DNA from 2 places in the Catenibacterium mitsuokai genome. Region 2 is predicted to be linked to the other one. Evidence: predicted binding sites of a transcription regulator. Region 2 holds the regulator's gene; the other holds the start of a gene.
What was found. Region 2 encodes HrcA, which represses chaperone genes, less so after heat shock. Its sites were predicted from a motif close to TTTTAGCACTNNNNNNNNNNNAGTGCTAAAA; they were not measured.
Positions count from the first base shown of each region.

Region 1 (8,581 bases), 670 kb from region 2:
GGATTTATCTTTTATGAATGTTCCGCTTCCAGAGGACATTCTGAAATTAAAAATTTATGGTGATTATGCTGGAGCCCAGAAAATGATTCATTATTTTCTAGAAGAAAAGGATATTCCACAGGCACTTAGAAAACGTCTGGAAATCGAACAGGAAGTCATTGGTGTTATGGGTGGAAATGAATATCCATTTACTTATGATGAAGCATTGGAAATCATGAAGAGCCATTTGCGTGATTTCAAAAAAGAAGAGTTAGATCATTTAAAAGAAATCGGTGCAGCCGATTGGATTTATGTGGACGGCGAGGTACATTTTCAGCGTCGATTCTATGAAAATCTAATTAAGACACGTCCAGACTTTGCCAAGCGTGTTATTGTAGAAAATCCAGAGAATAACAAAGAAAACAACCTGAATCAGAAGCTACTGAACGAAAATATACATTACATGAAGGAACATGGTGGAAGAACTGTACATACTCGTATACGTTCAACAATAAAAGTTAAGAAAGAATTCGAAGAGGTAGGACGAAAGGTTCGTGTACATCTTCCAATTCCAAAGGTATATGAGCAGGTTTCTCATGTAGAGATTCATGCATCTAATCCAGAGATTACATATATAGCACCTTTTGATGCACCACAGAGAACAGTGTATTTTGAGACTGAACTGAAAGAGAATCAGGAGTTTATGGTTGATTATTCATTTGACTACCATGTCAATTATGTCGAGTTAGATCCTGACAAGGTGTCTAAAGAGCAGCCAGATTTCTGTTTGGAAGAGCAGGCACCACATATCGTATTCACTCCTTACTTAAGAGAACTAAGAGATGAGCTTGCAGGAGATGAGACGAATCCAATTATTTTGGCACGTCGATTCTATGATTTTGTGACAACAAAAGTTATGTATTCTTTTATGAGAGAGTATTTTACAATTGAGTGTATTCCAGAATACTGTGCAATCAACCTAAAAGGTGACTGTGGTGTACAGACGCTGTTATTCATCACACTTTGCCGCATGTCTGGAATTCCAGCACGTTGGCAGTCAGGTCTATATGCAACGAAGTATTATACAGGATGCCATGATTGGGCACAATTCTATGTAGCACCTTATGGATGGGTATTTGCAGACCCTTCCTTTGGTGGAAGTGCATGGCGTGAAGGAGACAAAGAGCGTTGGAACTATTACTTTGGTAATCTGGACATTTTCCGTATGCCAGCCAACTCTGAAATCCAAAAAGAATTCATGCCAGAGAAAAAATGGCTCCGCATCGATCCGATTGATAATCAGAGAGGAGAATTTGAGTACGAGGATCATGATCTTCGCTTCTCTCAGGTGGATGTATCACAGGAACTGATTTCTATGGAAGATATTGAAAAATAAATTATCGTAAGTCTCGCTGTTAGGGACAGAAATGTTTGAAGAGTGGTTTTGGATGTTTCCTTCCCTTTTCTTTTTTACACACAAAACATAAAAAAGGCATTACAAATAATGTGAATAGAAAGAGTTCATATCTGTAATGCCTTTTTCATTTAATTTGAATAATTATGTGTCTTTTAGCAGTAAATAAAGTGATGCTCAACACTATGATACGATTATAAAGGCATATGAGGGAGACTCCATAGCAATACAGGCTGTCCTTGACCGCTATGCCGGATATATTGTCTATATGGAGACGAATAATATTGATTCACACAGAAACAGCTATCAAGTCAACTTTTGTTCCCAAAAAGATATGAAAATCAATAGTTTTTGGAATGTAATCCTAAAACTATTGAATATTTTGTTGTTTTTGGAATATAATTAGTAAAAACGAAGGGAGCATTATTATGATTATAGAAAGAAAAGAATATTTAGAAAAACTGATTGCATGGAAAGATAAGCAGTTGATTAAAATTGTTACAGGTGTACGACGTTGTGGAAAATCTATGCTTCTGGAAATTTATCGCAATTATTTAAAAGAACATGGGGTTGAGGAAGAACAGATTATTTCTATTAATTTTGAAGATCTTGATTATGAAGAACTGACAGATTACAGAAAATTATATAAATATTTAAAGGAACGTTTGCTTAATGGGAAAATGACATATATTTTTCTTGATGAAATTCAGAATGTAAAAGATTTTCCGAAAGTGCTGGACAGTCTTTATATTAAAAAAAACATAGATATTTATGTGACTGGTTCTAATGCATATATGTTGTCTAGTGAGATTGCGACTATGATTTCAGGAAGATATATTCAGATTGAAATGTTGCCGTTGTCTTTTAAGGAATATATGGAAAGTACTGGTAGCATGAATGACAGAGGAATTAAATATGCTGAGTATTTGCAGAATAGTTCATTTCCGTTTACATTGGAATTAAAAAATCAGCCAGATGAGATTAGAGATTATCTGGAAGGAATCTATAATACGATTGTTGTGAAGGATATTATAAACAGGAAAAAAATCACAGATCCTATGATGCTTAAGAGTGTCTTAAGATTTGTGTTTGATAATATAGGAAATCCATTGTCCTCAAAAAAAATTGCAGATACGATGACCTCAGAGGGGCGAAAAATTGATACCAAAACGGTGGAAAAATATCTGGAGGCTTTTAGCGAGAGCTATATTATATATCAGGCAAAACGTTATAATATAAAGGGAAAACAATATTTAAAGACTCTTGAAAAATATTATATAGTTGATATTGGAATGAGGTATATGCTTTTAGGTTCAAGGCAGGCAGATGCAGGACATGTTCTGGAAAATATAGTCTATTTGGAATTGTTGCGTCGAGGATATGATGTGTATGTTGGAAAAATCGATTCATATGAAGTCGATTTTGTAGCACAGAATAAAAAGGGAACAGTATATTTCCAGGTAGCACTGACTGTACGAGATGAAAATACACTTTTGAGAGAATTAAGACCATTACAAGCAATACGAGATCATTATCCGAAGATTATCTTAACAATGGATGAAGAACCAGAAGAACAATATGAAGGAATTCGACGTATAAATGCAAGAGACTGGTTATTGGGGATTGTAGACTGAGCAAAGCAAAATGCTTTAAGACTGTAATTACTTTTTTCAATTAGTAGTCACAACAAGTCACAAAATCTTTATAGAAATTAGCACACGCTACTTGACAGTGCTAATAAAAGTGATATACTAGCATTAGCACAAGAGAAAGAAGAGTGCTAAAAGGAGTGATTGCGATGAATAGTGAAAAATGGACAGAAGCCATGCAGGAAGCATTTGGACGTGCGGCGCAGAGCGCTTTATCTCTTAATCAGCAGATTGTAGATGTTGAACATCTCATGTATGCATTATTAGAAGATAGTTCTGGTATTTTCTATAGAGTGCTTACAAAACTCAATATTTCTATACCAGAAGTACAGGATCTACTCAATGCTGAGATAAATAAGAAACCGAGTGTAGGACAGGTCACACAGGATCAGTTACGCTTAAGTTATGATTTGAATAGCTGGATTGCGAATGCGGAAAGAATTAAGACAGAGTATAAAGATGACTATATGAGTGTAGAACATCTTATTCTCGCACTGTTTAATTCGCAAGGTACCTTTATCCGAAACTTCGTATCTCGTTATCATCTAGATAAGAAAGTAGTAGAAAAAATCATTAAGGAAATGAGAGGAGGACATAAAGTGGATACTCCAAACCCAGAAAATAATTATGAAGTATTAGAAAAATATGGACGTGATCTTGTTAAAGATGTTAAAGATGGCAAGATTGATCCAGTTATTGGACGTGATGAAGAAATCAGACGTGTGATTCAGATCTTATCACGTAAGACAAAGAATAATCCGATTTTAATTGGTGAACCAGGTGTAGGTAAGACGGCAATTGTAGAAGGACTTGCTTGGCGTATAGTTAAGAACGATGTACCTGAAACATTAAAAGATAAAACTTTATTTGAACTTGATTTAGGTTCACTAGTGGCAGGTGCTAAATATCGTGGTGAATTTGAAGAAAGATTAAAAGCTGTTTTAAATGAAATCAAGAAATCTGAAGGACAAATCATTATGTTTATTGATGAAATCCATCAGCTAGTAGGTGCAGGTAAGACAGATGGTGCTATGGATGCGGCTAACTTATTAAAACCAATGTTAGCACGTGGTGAATTACATTGTATTGGTGCAACTACACTTGATGAATATCGTCAGTATATTGAAAAGGATGCAGCCTTAGAAAGACGTTTCCAGAAAGTATTGGTACAGGAACCTGATATTGATGATACTATTGCAATTCTAAGAGGTTTAAAGGAACCATTTGAATCTCATCATGGTGTTCAGATTCAGGATAGTGCGATTATCGCAGCGGCTCATATGAGTGATCGTTATATTACTGATCGTTTCTTGCCAGATAAAGCCATTGATTTAATTGATGAGGCATGTGCTTCAGTACGTATGGAAATTGATTCTATGCCAGAAGAATTAGATACAATTACACGTGATAAGAATCGTCTAGAGATGGAAAGAATTTCTATTGAAAAAGAAGATTCAACAGAAGACAATGAAAAGAGACTCGAAGAAATCAAAGAGAAGATTGCTTCATTAAATGAAAAGATTGCTGGATTAACTGAACAGTGGAAATCAGAAAAGTCTCAGGTGGATCATATCAAGGACTTAAAGAATCAGAAGGTTCGTCTTGAAACACAGATGGCACAATTTGAATCTCAGGGTAACCTAGAAGAAGCTTCTAAGATCAAATACCAGACTATACCAGCTATTAATAAGGAAATAGAAGACTATCAGGCAAAAGAAAATGATGATGCTCTTTTACAGGAAAAGGTTACTGTAGATACTATTTCTGAAGTTATCTCTAGATGGACAAATATTCCAGTTTCTAAGCTAATGGAATCAGAAAAAGAAAAACTATTACATCTTGAAGATATTATGAAGAAGAGAGTTATTGGTCAGGATGAAGCCATTACTAAGGTCACTGATGCAATACTTAGAAGCCGTGCTGGTATCAATGATGAAAACCGACCAATTGGTTCATTCTTATTCCTAGGTCCTACTGGTGTAGGTAAGACAGAAGTAGCGAAAACTTTAGCAGAACAGCTCTTTGATAGCGAAAAGAATATTGTACGTATCGATATGAGTGAATATATGGAGAAATATAGTGTCTCTCGTTTATTAGGTGCTCCTCCAGGATATGTAGGTTATGAAGAAGGTGGACAGTTAACTGAAGCAGTTAGACGTGCTCCATATAGTATTGTTTTATTAGATGAAATTGAAAAAGCCCATCCAGATGTCTTCAATATCTTATTACAGATTCTTGATGATGGTCGTTTAACAGATTCTAAAGGTAATGTAGTTAGCTTCAAGAATACAATTATCATTATGACTTCTAATATCGGTTCTCAGTACTTGTTGCAGGGTAATAATGAAGAAACACGTAAAGAAGTGGATAATGAATTAAAGATGCACTTCAAACCTGAATTCTTAAACCGTATTGATGAAATCGTTATGTTCAACTCACTTGATTCAAGTGTTGTTTATAAGATCATTGATAAGTTTATTCATGAACTTGAAGGCCGTCTAGAAGAAAAGAAGATTACTCTAGAAGTCACTGATGCGGCTGAAAATAGAATTGCACAGGATGCATTTGATGCAACATTTGGCGCTCGTCCAATCAAGCGTTATATCCAGTCTCATATTGAGACAATGCTTGCAAGAGAAATTATCAAAGGTACAATTCATGCCAATAGTCATGTAATCATTGATTATGATAATGGATTTGTTGCGAGAGAATCATAAAGTGTAAAAGAAGATAGAACCCCCTCTATCTTCTTTTTTTTCTATTGTCTTTTCATTGTTTCATAAAAATGTTAGAATGCTAGAGGAGAGATGACTATGCAGAGATATTTTATTAAAAACAATTATAGACAAAATGATATTATTATTGCTGATGATTCTATGTATAAGCATATGACTAAGGTTATGCGCATGGAAAAAGGCGAACATGTTATTTGCATTGATGAAGATAAGCATGTATGTTTGTGTGAAATCATAGACTTAAAACAGGGCTTATTACAGATTAAGGAAGAACTTCAGGAAAATAATGAATTGGATGTTGAAGTGACTCTAGTCTATGGGTTACCTAAGAGTGATAAATTTGAATTTGTGATTCAAAAAGCAACAGAATTAGGTGTTACACGTATTGTTCCATTACGTGCTTCTAGAAGTATTGTGAAGATGGATGAAACACGTTTTAATAAGAAAAAAGAGCGTTTTGTTCGTATTGCTCAGGAAGCAAGTGAACAATGTCATAGACAGATTGTTCCTGAAATTACGCCTCCTATTCAATTATCACAGCTTAAAGATTATTTATCTGAAGTTAATGTTGTGGCATATGAAGAAGAAAGCAAGAATGGTGAACATCATGCTTTCACGAAAGCACTTGATGCACTTCATACTTCTATTACTATTATTGTAGGACCTGAAGGAGGTTTTGATCTTCAGGAAGTAGAAAAGATGCAGGTAATGGGTGTTGTGCCATGTTCTATTGGTAATCGTATATTAAGAAGTGAAACAGCACCTTTATATATGCTAAGTGTTATTGGGTATAGAAGAGAATTGGGGGATTAATATGAACTTTATTGCAGTCATTAATAAATACAGCAGGGATACAAAGTATACTAAGACAAAGTTGTATCATTATTGTGAAGAACATAAAAAAGAACTAGAATCAATAGATATTCGTTTTAAAATCAAATCTGAAATTGATTTATTCAATATGGAAATTGTCCTACGTTCATTAGAAGGTAGAGATGCCATTGAAGGGTCTTATGATCTTTTTGCGGCAGGTCATTATGATATGTTTGAATATATCACTTATGAAGAAAAACGAAAGATGTTCAACAATGATCTCAAGAATGTTTTAGAAACGCTCCCTCATTTTTATGATGAAGAAAGTTCAAGAGATATTTATATTCCTGTCTATTCTCCTGATATTAATGGTTGGTATATCAACGATTATCAGATTCTCTTATTGAAGCAGCATGCTGAATTTGTAAAGAGTCAGAAAATCACATTAGATACCGCTTATAGATATTATGGACCTATTTTATTAGATACACCTTTTTCAAGTTTAGAAAAGATTTATGAAAATGAATCCCATATTGCTTACTATTATGAAGAATTGGGGACGATCTATTTATTTGTGAAAGAAGATTTCTCATTAATCTGCCGTATGGTCATAGGTGATGATAATCGTCATTCTAATAAGGTGTCTATCGAAGATGCGAAAGAATTAGTTAGTTATTATGAACATGGTGAATATACACAGTTCATTGAATACATGCATGATCATCAATTGATTAGTGATCATACATATAAGAAATTAAATAAGAAAGTGAAGTGAGACAATGGCAACAGTTGCTTTTCATACATTAGGCTGTAAAGTAAACAGCTATGAATCAGAGGCGATGTTAGAAATATTCAAAAAGAGAGGATATGAAACAATCGACTTCGAATCTCCTGCAGATGTATATGTTATTAATACTTGTACAGTCACAAATACAGGAGACTCTAAATCAAGACAGATGATCCGTAAGGCACATCGTACAAACCCTGAAGCAGTCATCTGCGTTGTGGGCTGTTATTCACAGGTTGCGAGTGAAGAAATCACAGGAATTGAAGGTGTTTCTGTTGTGCTAGGAACACAGCATCGTGCATCTATTGTGGACTTTGTAGAAGAATATAAGAGCACACATAAACAGATAGTTAAAATCGAAAATGTTATGAAGGTGTCTCGTTTTGAAGACTTAAGTATTCATGCATTTGAAAATAAAACAAGAGCTTTCTTGAAAATTCAAGATGGCTGTAATAACTTCTGTACATATTGTATTATTCCTTATGCACGTGGAGGCGTACGTTCTCGTCCTAAGGAAGATGTATTAAGACAGGCTCAGGAATTAGTAGACAGAGGATTTGTAGAAATCGTATTAACTGGTATTCATACAGCAGGTTATGGTGTGGATTTAGAGAATTATTCTTTTTATGACTTATTGGTAGATTTGACAACTAAGATTAAAGGATTGAAGAGATTACGTATTTCTTCTATTGAAATGAGTCAGGTCAGTGATGAGATTATCGAACTTATTGGAAAGAGTCCTATTATTGTTGATCATCTTCATATTCCAATTCAGTCTGGTACAGATTCTATTCTAAGAAGAATGGCAAGACATTATAATACAGCTGAATTTGAAAAGAAATATTTTGAATTAAAGGAAGCATTACCAGGAATCTCTATTACAACAGATGTTATTGTAGGATTCCCAGGAGAAACAGAAGAAGACTTTGTAGATACATATAACTGGATCAAGAAGCTTCATTTTAATCAGTTGCATGTTTTCCCTTACTCAAGAAGAAGAGGTACACCTGCAGACCGTATGCCTAGTCAGGTCCCAGGTGATGTTAAGAAAGAACGTGTTAGAAGACTATTAAAGTTATCTGATGAATTAAAAACAGAATTCGCATTATCTGAAATGAATAAGGAACTAGAAGTATTGATTGAAGAAGAAAAAGATGGCTATATGGTTGGTCATGCATCTAATTACTTGAAGGTTCTTGTGGCA
Region 1 is NZ_CP102271.1:1,003,233-1,011,813, forward strand. It holds gene NQ499_RS05015 (transglutaminase-like domain-containing protein) at 1-1,375, shown strand, start outside; gene NQ499_RS05020 (helix-turn-helix domain-containing protein) at 1,590-1,799, shown strand; gene NQ499_RS05025 (ATP-binding protein) at 1,822-3,027, shown strand; gene clpB (ATP-dependent chaperone ClpB) at 3,192-5,759, shown strand; gene NQ499_RS05035 (RsmE family RNA methyltransferase) at 5,856-6,590, shown strand; gene NQ499_RS05040 (hypothetical protein) at 6,592-7,365, shown strand; gene mtaB (tRNA (N(6)-L-threonylcarbamoyladenosine(37)-C(2))-methylthiotransferase MtaB) at 7,370-8,581, shown strand, end outside.
Region 1: clpB (ATP-dependent chaperone ClpB) is a predicted target of HrcA. The motif match lies at 3,103-3,133, and genes of this name have one in related genera.

Region 2 (8,581 bases):
ATCAATGTACAAGTGATGATATGAATTATATGGTCTATCATGCAGGTGAAACGCCAATGAAGGAAATCATTGAAGATGCCTTAACACAGCCTTTCTTGACAGAATATAAGATGGTTGTCTTAAAGAATCCAATCTTTCTTACCAAAGAGAAGCCTAAAAAGAAGCTTGTCACAGATGAAGATATCAAGCTGTTTTTAGATTATATTGAACATGATAATCCGACAACAATCTTTGTTATATATCAGGATCAGCGTAATTTTGATGAAAGAAAGAAGGTAGTCAAATCATTACGTAAGCATGCGAAATGGTATGAAATGGAAAAACTGACCTTTGATCAGCTTTATAAAGCTACTAGAGAAGCGATCATTCATAGAAATGCCTCTATTGAAGATGATGCACTTACTTTGTTGTTAGATCGCTGTGGGAATGATCTTTTGACTATTTCTAATCAGGTAGAAAAACTATGTCTTTATACACATAATATAAAGAAGGAAGATGTTGAAAGACTTGTTCCACCACGTGTTGAAGAAGATGTATTTAAGTTGACAAATGCGCTTATGAATCATGATTTAAGAAATACGATGCGTGTTTATCAGGATTTGATTTCTCAAAACCATGAGCCTTTACAGTTGATTGGGTTAATTGCGAATTCATTACGTAATCTTTATCAGGTCTCTATTATGAGTAAGAAGGGCTATCGTGATACTGATATTGCATCTGCCCTTGGACTTAATCCTCGTGCAATCTATCCAATCCGTAAAAATGCGGCACACTTTGATATTACAGAACTTATGGAAAAACTTTATGCTTTATCTGAACTTGATTATGCGATCAAGACAGGGACAGTGGATAAATATAGAGGATTAGAACTCTTCTTGATGAGGATATAATATGGAAACAAAAGCACTTTATATTCATATTCCTTTTTGTGATCATATCTGTTCTTATTGCGATTTTGCAAAGGTTTATTATCGTGAAGAGTTTGTATTACAGTATCTAGAACGTTTAAAGGAAGAACTTGATACACTTCCTCATCATCCGATGGAAACTATTTATATAGGAGGAGGCACACCAAGTGCACTTTCTTTAAATCAATTAAAGATGTTATTAAATATGATAGATCCTTTTGTGGGTGATGGAACTCTAGAATATACTATAGAAGTCAATCCTGAATCAGCAACGCTAGATAAACTAGAAATTATGCATCTTCATGGAGTTAATCGCTTAAGTGTTGGAGTACAGACATTTGATAATACATTATTAAAAAGAATTGAACGTTATCATACATCTTCTATTGCAAAAGAAGTTGTAAGAAATGCGAAGGCTATTGGCTTTAAGCATATCTCTATTGATTTGATGTATGGATTACCAGGACAGACACTAGAAGATGTAAAAGAAGATTTACAGATTGCCTTATCACTTCCTATCAATCATTTATCCTACTATTCTCTTATACTAGAAGAACATACAAGACTTTATGACAATTATGAACCACTTGATGAAGAAACTGAAGGAATCTGGAGTGATTATATTGTAGAGACACTCTCTCGTGCAGGTTTTCATCGTTATGAGGTATCTAATTATGCATTAGGAAATCATGAATCTTATCATAATAAAGTCTATTGGCATTATGAGAACTATTATGGTGTCGGTATTGGCGCCACAGGTAAGATAGATGATGAACTTATTTCTCACTCACGTAGTCTCACTGATTACCTGCAGGGGAAGAATACAATATATATAGAAAAAGAAACAATCGAAGATACAATGTTTAATCATCTTATGATGTCTTTACGTCTTGAAGAAGGATTGGACCTTGATGAATTTAAAAGAAGATACCATCATACTATAGAAGAGGTCTATAAAGAAGCTCTCTCTAAGAATCTAGATAACCACAATCTGGTTATTGAAAATAATCATTTAAAAACAAATCATACGCTTGATCTTCTTAATTCCATTCTCCTTGATTTCTTGCCAGAGTAGTACAACGGTTTCTAGAAAATAGAAACCGTTTTTTAACACAAACTAGCACTAAAGGCTTGACACTGCTAAAAAAGAATGTATAATGAATCTAGCACAAGAGGAAAAAGAGTGCTAAGGAGGTGCTTGAGAGTGCTATCGGCAAGACAAATGCTAATATTTAAATATATTGTCGAAGAGTTTATTGAAACAGCAGAACCTGTTGGATCTAAACTATTGATGACAAAATATGAGTTACCTTATTCAAGCGCCACTATCCGAAATGAAATGAGCAAACTTGAAGAACTTGGCTTTCTAGTAAAGACACATACATCTTCTGGTCGTGTTCCTTCTAAGAAGGGCTACTACTATTATGTAAATACTTTGCTTCAGCCAAATGTTGATGAACAGGTGAAGAATCAGGTTGCAACAATCTTTAGTGATACACATCAATCATTGAATAGTTTGATTAAAGAAAGCTGCGAAATGTTAAGCCAGTTGACTGATCTGACGGCGGTTGCTCTAGGACCTAATTCAAGTTATGAATGCCTGCAGAATATCACATTAGTTCCTATTGGAACAAGAAATGTGACAGCCATCATAGTGACGGATAAGGGACATGTAGAAAATCGAGTTTTCACTTTATCTGAGACATTGAGTTTGGATGATTTACAATCCTGTGTATCGGTTATGAATGATACACTGGTAGGTACACCAATTAATCAGGTCGCAGATAAGTTAGAAAACGATGTCAAGCCAATCCTCAATACGAGAATCAAGGAACATGAAATCTTGTTTAATGCTTTCTTAGAAGCATTTATGAAATTTGCAAGAAACAATGTATATTTCTCTGGTAAAGATCATTTGTTATATCAGCCAGAATACAATGATGTCAATAAGTTAAGAAAACTAGTGAGTGCATTTGAAAATTCATCAAACTGGAATTTCTTAGCACCCACAGATGACGATGGCATTAAGGTATTGATTGGTGATGATTCAAATGTATCTGGACTTGATGATGTATCTGTTATTTCATCTTCTTTTGATACAGGAGGAGCTAACAAAGGAACGATTTCTGTAATCGGTCCAACGCGTATGCCTTACAAGAAAGTTGTATCGCTTGTAGAATATATTACTGAAAATATTGAAAGAATCATCAAGGAAAATGATGAGTAGAAGAGGTGAGACCATGGCAGAAGAAATGAAGAAAGAAGCAGAAGAAACTGTTGAAGAAACTACTAAGGAAGAAGCTGAAGAAGTAAAAGAAGAAACAGCTGAAGAAAAAGCTGAAGAAACAGTAGATCCTAAAGATGAAAAGATTAAGGATTTAGAATCTCAAATCAACAAGTGGAAGACAGATTATTATAAAGTATTCGCTGATATGGAGAACTTAAAGAAAAGACTTAAAACAGAACATGCAAATCAGTTAAAGTATGCAATGCAGTCTTTTATTGAAGAGTTACTACCAGTTATTGATAACTATGAAAGATCATTAACTGTAGAACCTGAAAGCGAAGAAGGTAAGAATATTCTTAAGGGTAACAAGATGATCTTAAACCAGTTAATGAATATTCTAGGTAAGAATGGTGTAACTGTGATTGAAGCACAGGGCAAGGAATTTGATCCTAATATACACCAGGCAGTCATGCAGGATGACAATCCTGACTTTGGTCCAAATATTGTGACTGAAGAATTACAAAAAGGTTATATGTTAAAAGATAGAGTTATTAGAGCAACTTTAGTGAAAGTGAATAAGGATTAATAGGAGGAGAACTTATTATGAGTAAAGTTATTGGTATTGATTTAGGTACAACAAATTCATGTGTCAGTGTAATGGAAAATGGTGAAGCAAAAGTAATTGCAAATCCAGAAGGAATGAGAACAACTCCATCAGTTGTTGCATTCAAGAATGGCGAAATTATCGTTGGTGAAGCTGCAAAGCGTCAGGCAGTTACAAATCCTGATACTGTAGCATCAATCAAGAGACATATGGGTACAAGCTATAAAGAACATGTCAATGGTCGTGATTATACACCAGAAGAAATTTCAGCAATGATTCTTCAGAACTTAAAAGCTACTGCTGAAAGTTATTTAGGTGAACCTGTAACTCGTGCAGTTATCACAGTTCCAGCTTACTTCAATGACTCACAGCGTCAGGCTACAAAAGATGCTGGTAAGATTGCAGGTCTTGAAGTTGAACGTATCATCAACGAACCTACAGCAGCAGCTCTTGCTTATGGTGTAGACAAGACTGAACAGGAACAGAAAGTATTAGTATATGACTTAGGTGGTGGAACATTCGATGTATCTATCCTTGACTTAGCTGATGGTACTTTCGATGTATTAGCTACTGCAGGTAACAACCACTTAGGTGGTGATGACTTCGATAAGAAAGTTATGGACTACATGATTAGTGAATTCAAGAAAGAAAACGGTGTTGATTTAAGCGCTGATAAGATGGCTATGCAGAGAGTTAAAGATGCTGCAGAAAAGGCTAAGAAAGACTTATCTGGTATGATGCAGACTCAGATTTCATTACCATATATCACAGCTGGTGCTAATGGACCACTTCATTTAGATATGACTCTTACAAGAGCAAAATTTGATGAATTAACATCTGATTTAGTTGCTGCAACTGAAACTCCAGTAAGACAGGCATTAAATGATGCTGACGTTACTCCATCAGAAATCGATCAGATCTTATTAGTTGGTGGTTCTACTCGTATTATCGCAGTACAGGAATCAGTTAAGAGATTATTAGGAAAAGAACCTAACAAGTCAGTTAACCCTGATGAAGTAGTATCTATGGGTGCTGCAATCCAGGGTGGTGTTATCACTGGTGATGTTAAAGATATCGTATTACTTGACGTTACACCATTATCACTTGGTATCGAAACAATGGGTGGTGTTATGACAGTATTAATTCCTCGTAACACAACTATCCCAACTACTAAATCACAGATCTTCTCAACTGCTGCTGATAACCAGCCAGCTGTAGATATCAACGTATTACAGGGTGAACGTGCTATGGCTAAAGATAATAAGCAGTTAGGCTTATTCAAACTTGATGGTATTGAACCAGCTCCAAGAGGCGTTCCTCAGATTGAAGTATCATTTGATATCGACGTTAACGGTATCGTAAACGTTAAAGCAAAAGATATGAAGACAAACAAAGAACAGTCTATCACTATTCAGAACTCTACAGGTTTAAGTGAAGAAGAAATCGATAGAATGGTTAAGGAAGCAGAAAGCAACAAAGCTGACGATGAAAAGAAACGTAAAGACATCGAAACTAAGAACAAAGCAGAAGCTATGATCAACCAGATTGATAAGGCTTTAGCTGAACAGGGTGCTAACCTTCCAGAAGATCAGAAGAAGCAGGCTACAGCTTTAAGAGATGAACTTAAGACTGCATTAGATAATAATGATATGGCTACTCTTGAATCTAAGATGAGCGAACTTGAAAAGATTGCTCAGCAGATGGCTGCTGCTCAGTATCAGCAGCAGAATGCTGGTAACACAGCAGGTGCAGACACTTCATCTAACAACAATAACGATGATTTCGTTGATGCAGACTTTACTGAAAAGAACTAACAAGAAAGCCAAGGGAATCCCCCTTGGCTTATATTAAATGAGGTGTGATTTATGGCAGATAAGAGAGATTACTATGAAGTCCTTGGTGTGTCCAAGGATGCTTCAAAAGATGAAATAAAACGTGCCTATCGTAAGATGGCAAAGAAATATCACCCTGATGTGAATAAGGCGCCTGATGCAGCAGAAAAGTTCAAGGAAGTTAATGAAGCCTATGAAATTCTTTCTGATGAGAATAAGAAGGCCGCTTATGACCGTTATGGACATGCAGCATTTGAACAGGGTGGTGCAGGTGCTGGAGGATTTGGTGGCCAGGGATTTGGTGGATTTGAAGATATGGACTTTGGTGATATCTTCGGTTCATTCTTTGGCGGAGGACAGTCACGTTCTAGAAGACCTACAGGACCACAAAAAGGTGAAGACCGTTATGTTCAGATAGAAATTGATTTCATGGATGCTATCAAGGGCAAAAAGACTGAACTTAAGATTAACTACGATGAACAGTGTTCTCATTGTCATGGTACAGGTGCGAAGAATCCTAATGATGTGCATACATGTTCTAGATGTGGTGGTACAGGACGTATTAGAGTACAGCAGCGTTCGCCATTTGGTACTATCATTAATGAAACAGTCTGTCCAGACTGTCATGGTACAGGTAAGGTAGTCAAGGATAAGTGCCCACATTGTCATGGTTCAGGATATATTAATAAGAATGTCACTGTTGAATTAACTATCCCAGCTGGTATTAATTCTCATCAGCAGTTACGTGTCGCTGGTAAAGGACAGCGTGGTGTCAATGGTGGACCTAATGGGGACTTATATGTAGAAATCTATGTTCGTCCACATAAATACTTTGTGAGAAATGGTAATGATATTTCTATATCAGTTCCAGTTTCTGCAGTCGATGCAACTCTTGGCTGTGAAGTAGAAGTACCTACTGTTTATGGTGATGTGACTATGAAGATTCCAGCAGGAACACAAACTGGTACAGTCATGAGACTTAAGGGTAAAGGTGTCAAGAACATGCGTAGTGATACTTATGGTGATCAGTATGTTCAGGTCAATGTTTCTATTCCTAAGAAACTCAGCAAGAAAGAAAAAGACCTTTACATGAAACTTAAGGAATTAGACGAAAAAGAATCTATTTTTGATCAATTTAAGAAATCATTCAAGAGATAGGGATATTGAGTATTCCTATCTTTTTCGTATAATGAAATAAGGAGGACATTATGAAATATAAAACTATATTATGGGATATAGATGGCACACTTCTTAATTTTGAAATGTCTGAAAAAATCAGCATGGAAAAATGTTTAGAGAAGCATGGCGTATCTATGACAGAAGCACAATTTGAAGAATACAAAAAGATTAATAAAGAATGCTGGAAGATGATTGAAAAGGATCATTCAAGAAGAAATGAACTCATGGTGAAACGTTTTGTAGATTTTTTTACATTACTTAATGTTTCTATTGATGGTGTTCAGTTTAATAAAGATTATCAGGAAGCATTAGGTACTTATTATTGTTTGAATGAATTCGCCTTAGATGTCATTTTGGCGCTTAAACCACATTGCAAGCAGTATGCAGCATCAAATGGCTCAAAAGTCGCTCAGTTAGGCAAATTAAAGGGTACAGGGCTTTATGATTTATTTGATGATATATTCATCTCAGAAGATGTAGGATATGAAAAACCTGATCTCACTTACTTTAATTATATTAAAGAAAAGACCCACTATGATCCTGATACCACAATTATTATTGGAGACTCACTTACAAGCGATATAAAGGGTGGAGAGAATGTAGGAATAGATACATGCTACTTTAATCCAGCTCATCAAAAAAACACTTCTCAAGCTGTCACATATGAAATAGACAAACTTATAGAAGTGTTAGACATAGTAAAATAAAAGAGGCTGTTACCAGCCTCTATTATTATATCGATTAAGCGCTCTTTCTTAAAGTTCTTAACTGTCTTGCAGAAACTCTTACCTTTGTAGGCTTACCATCGATGATGACAGTAGCTTTCTGTAAGTTAACATTCCACTTTCTTCTTGTAGCGTTTAATGCATGAGAACGGTTGTTACCAGACATAGGTCCTTTACCGCTAAGCTGACATTTTCTAGACATTGAATTCACCATCCTTTTACTTGTTTCACATACTCGTGTATCTTACCATCTACCTCATCAAAAATCAATCATTTTTTTTATTAATCTGTACAAAATGTAAAAAAAGGTGTATTTAAGCATTAAATAAGGATTGAAAAATCTTTATTGTTTGCTATAATCCTAATTGTTTGTAATGTTTGTGTATATGATATATAATTACTATTATGAAAAAAGAATAAAAATGGAGGAATCAATATGATTAAAAAAACAACTGATCTTGGAAATATAGATATTTCAACTGACGTTATTGCTACTATTTGTGGCGGAGCTGCAACAGAATGTTATGGTGTTGTAGGTATGGCTAGCCAGAAGATGATGGATGGTTTTTATGATCTTCTAGGTAAAGATAATTATTCTAAAGGAATTGTTGTTGAAGAAGGTCAGACTGGTTCTATTATTAATCTTTATATTATTGTAGGTTACGGTGTGAAGATTTCTGAAATCGTATATGAAGTACAGAAGAAAGTTAAATATGTACTAGAAAAGACTCTAGATATTGATATTGAAGCTGTGAATGTTTATGTTCAGAGCATCCGTGTAATGGACTAGGAGGATGAAGCATGAAGGAAATTAACGGTAAAATGTTTAAACAGATGGTCTTAAGCGGGGCTATCGTATTACATAATAATCATCCTGAGGTAGATGCTTTAAACGTCTTCCCAGTACCAGATGGAGATACAGGTACTAATATGTCTCTTACATTCAATTCTGGGGCTGAACAGGTTGAAAAGCTTGCTGATGATACATCTATTGGTGATATTGCTAAAACTCTTTCTAAGGGCTTATTAATGGGAGCAAGAGGAAACTCTGGTGTAATCCTTTCTCAGATCTTTAGAGGTGTCGCTAAATCACTTAAGGGAAAAGA
Region 2 is NZ_CP102271.1:1,669,691-1,678,271, reverse strand. It holds gene holA (DNA polymerase III subunit delta) at 1-890, shown strand, start outside; gene hemW (radical SAM family heme chaperone HemW) at 892-1,983, shown strand; gene hrcA (heat-inducible transcriptional repressor HrcA) at 2,113-3,135, shown strand; gene grpE (nucleotide exchange factor GrpE) at 3,149-3,721, shown strand; gene dnaK (molecular chaperone DnaK) at 3,739-5,553, shown strand; gene dnaJ (molecular chaperone DnaJ) at 5,605-6,729, shown strand; gene NQ499_RS08760 (YjjG family noncanonical pyrimidine nucleotidase) at 6,780-7,457, shown strand; gene rpmB (50S ribosomal protein L28) at 7,492-7,677, opposite strand; gene NQ499_RS08750 (Asp23/Gls24 family envelope stress response protein) at 7,912-8,265, shown strand; gene NQ499_RS08745 (DAK2 domain-containing protein) at 8,277-8,581, shown strand, end outside.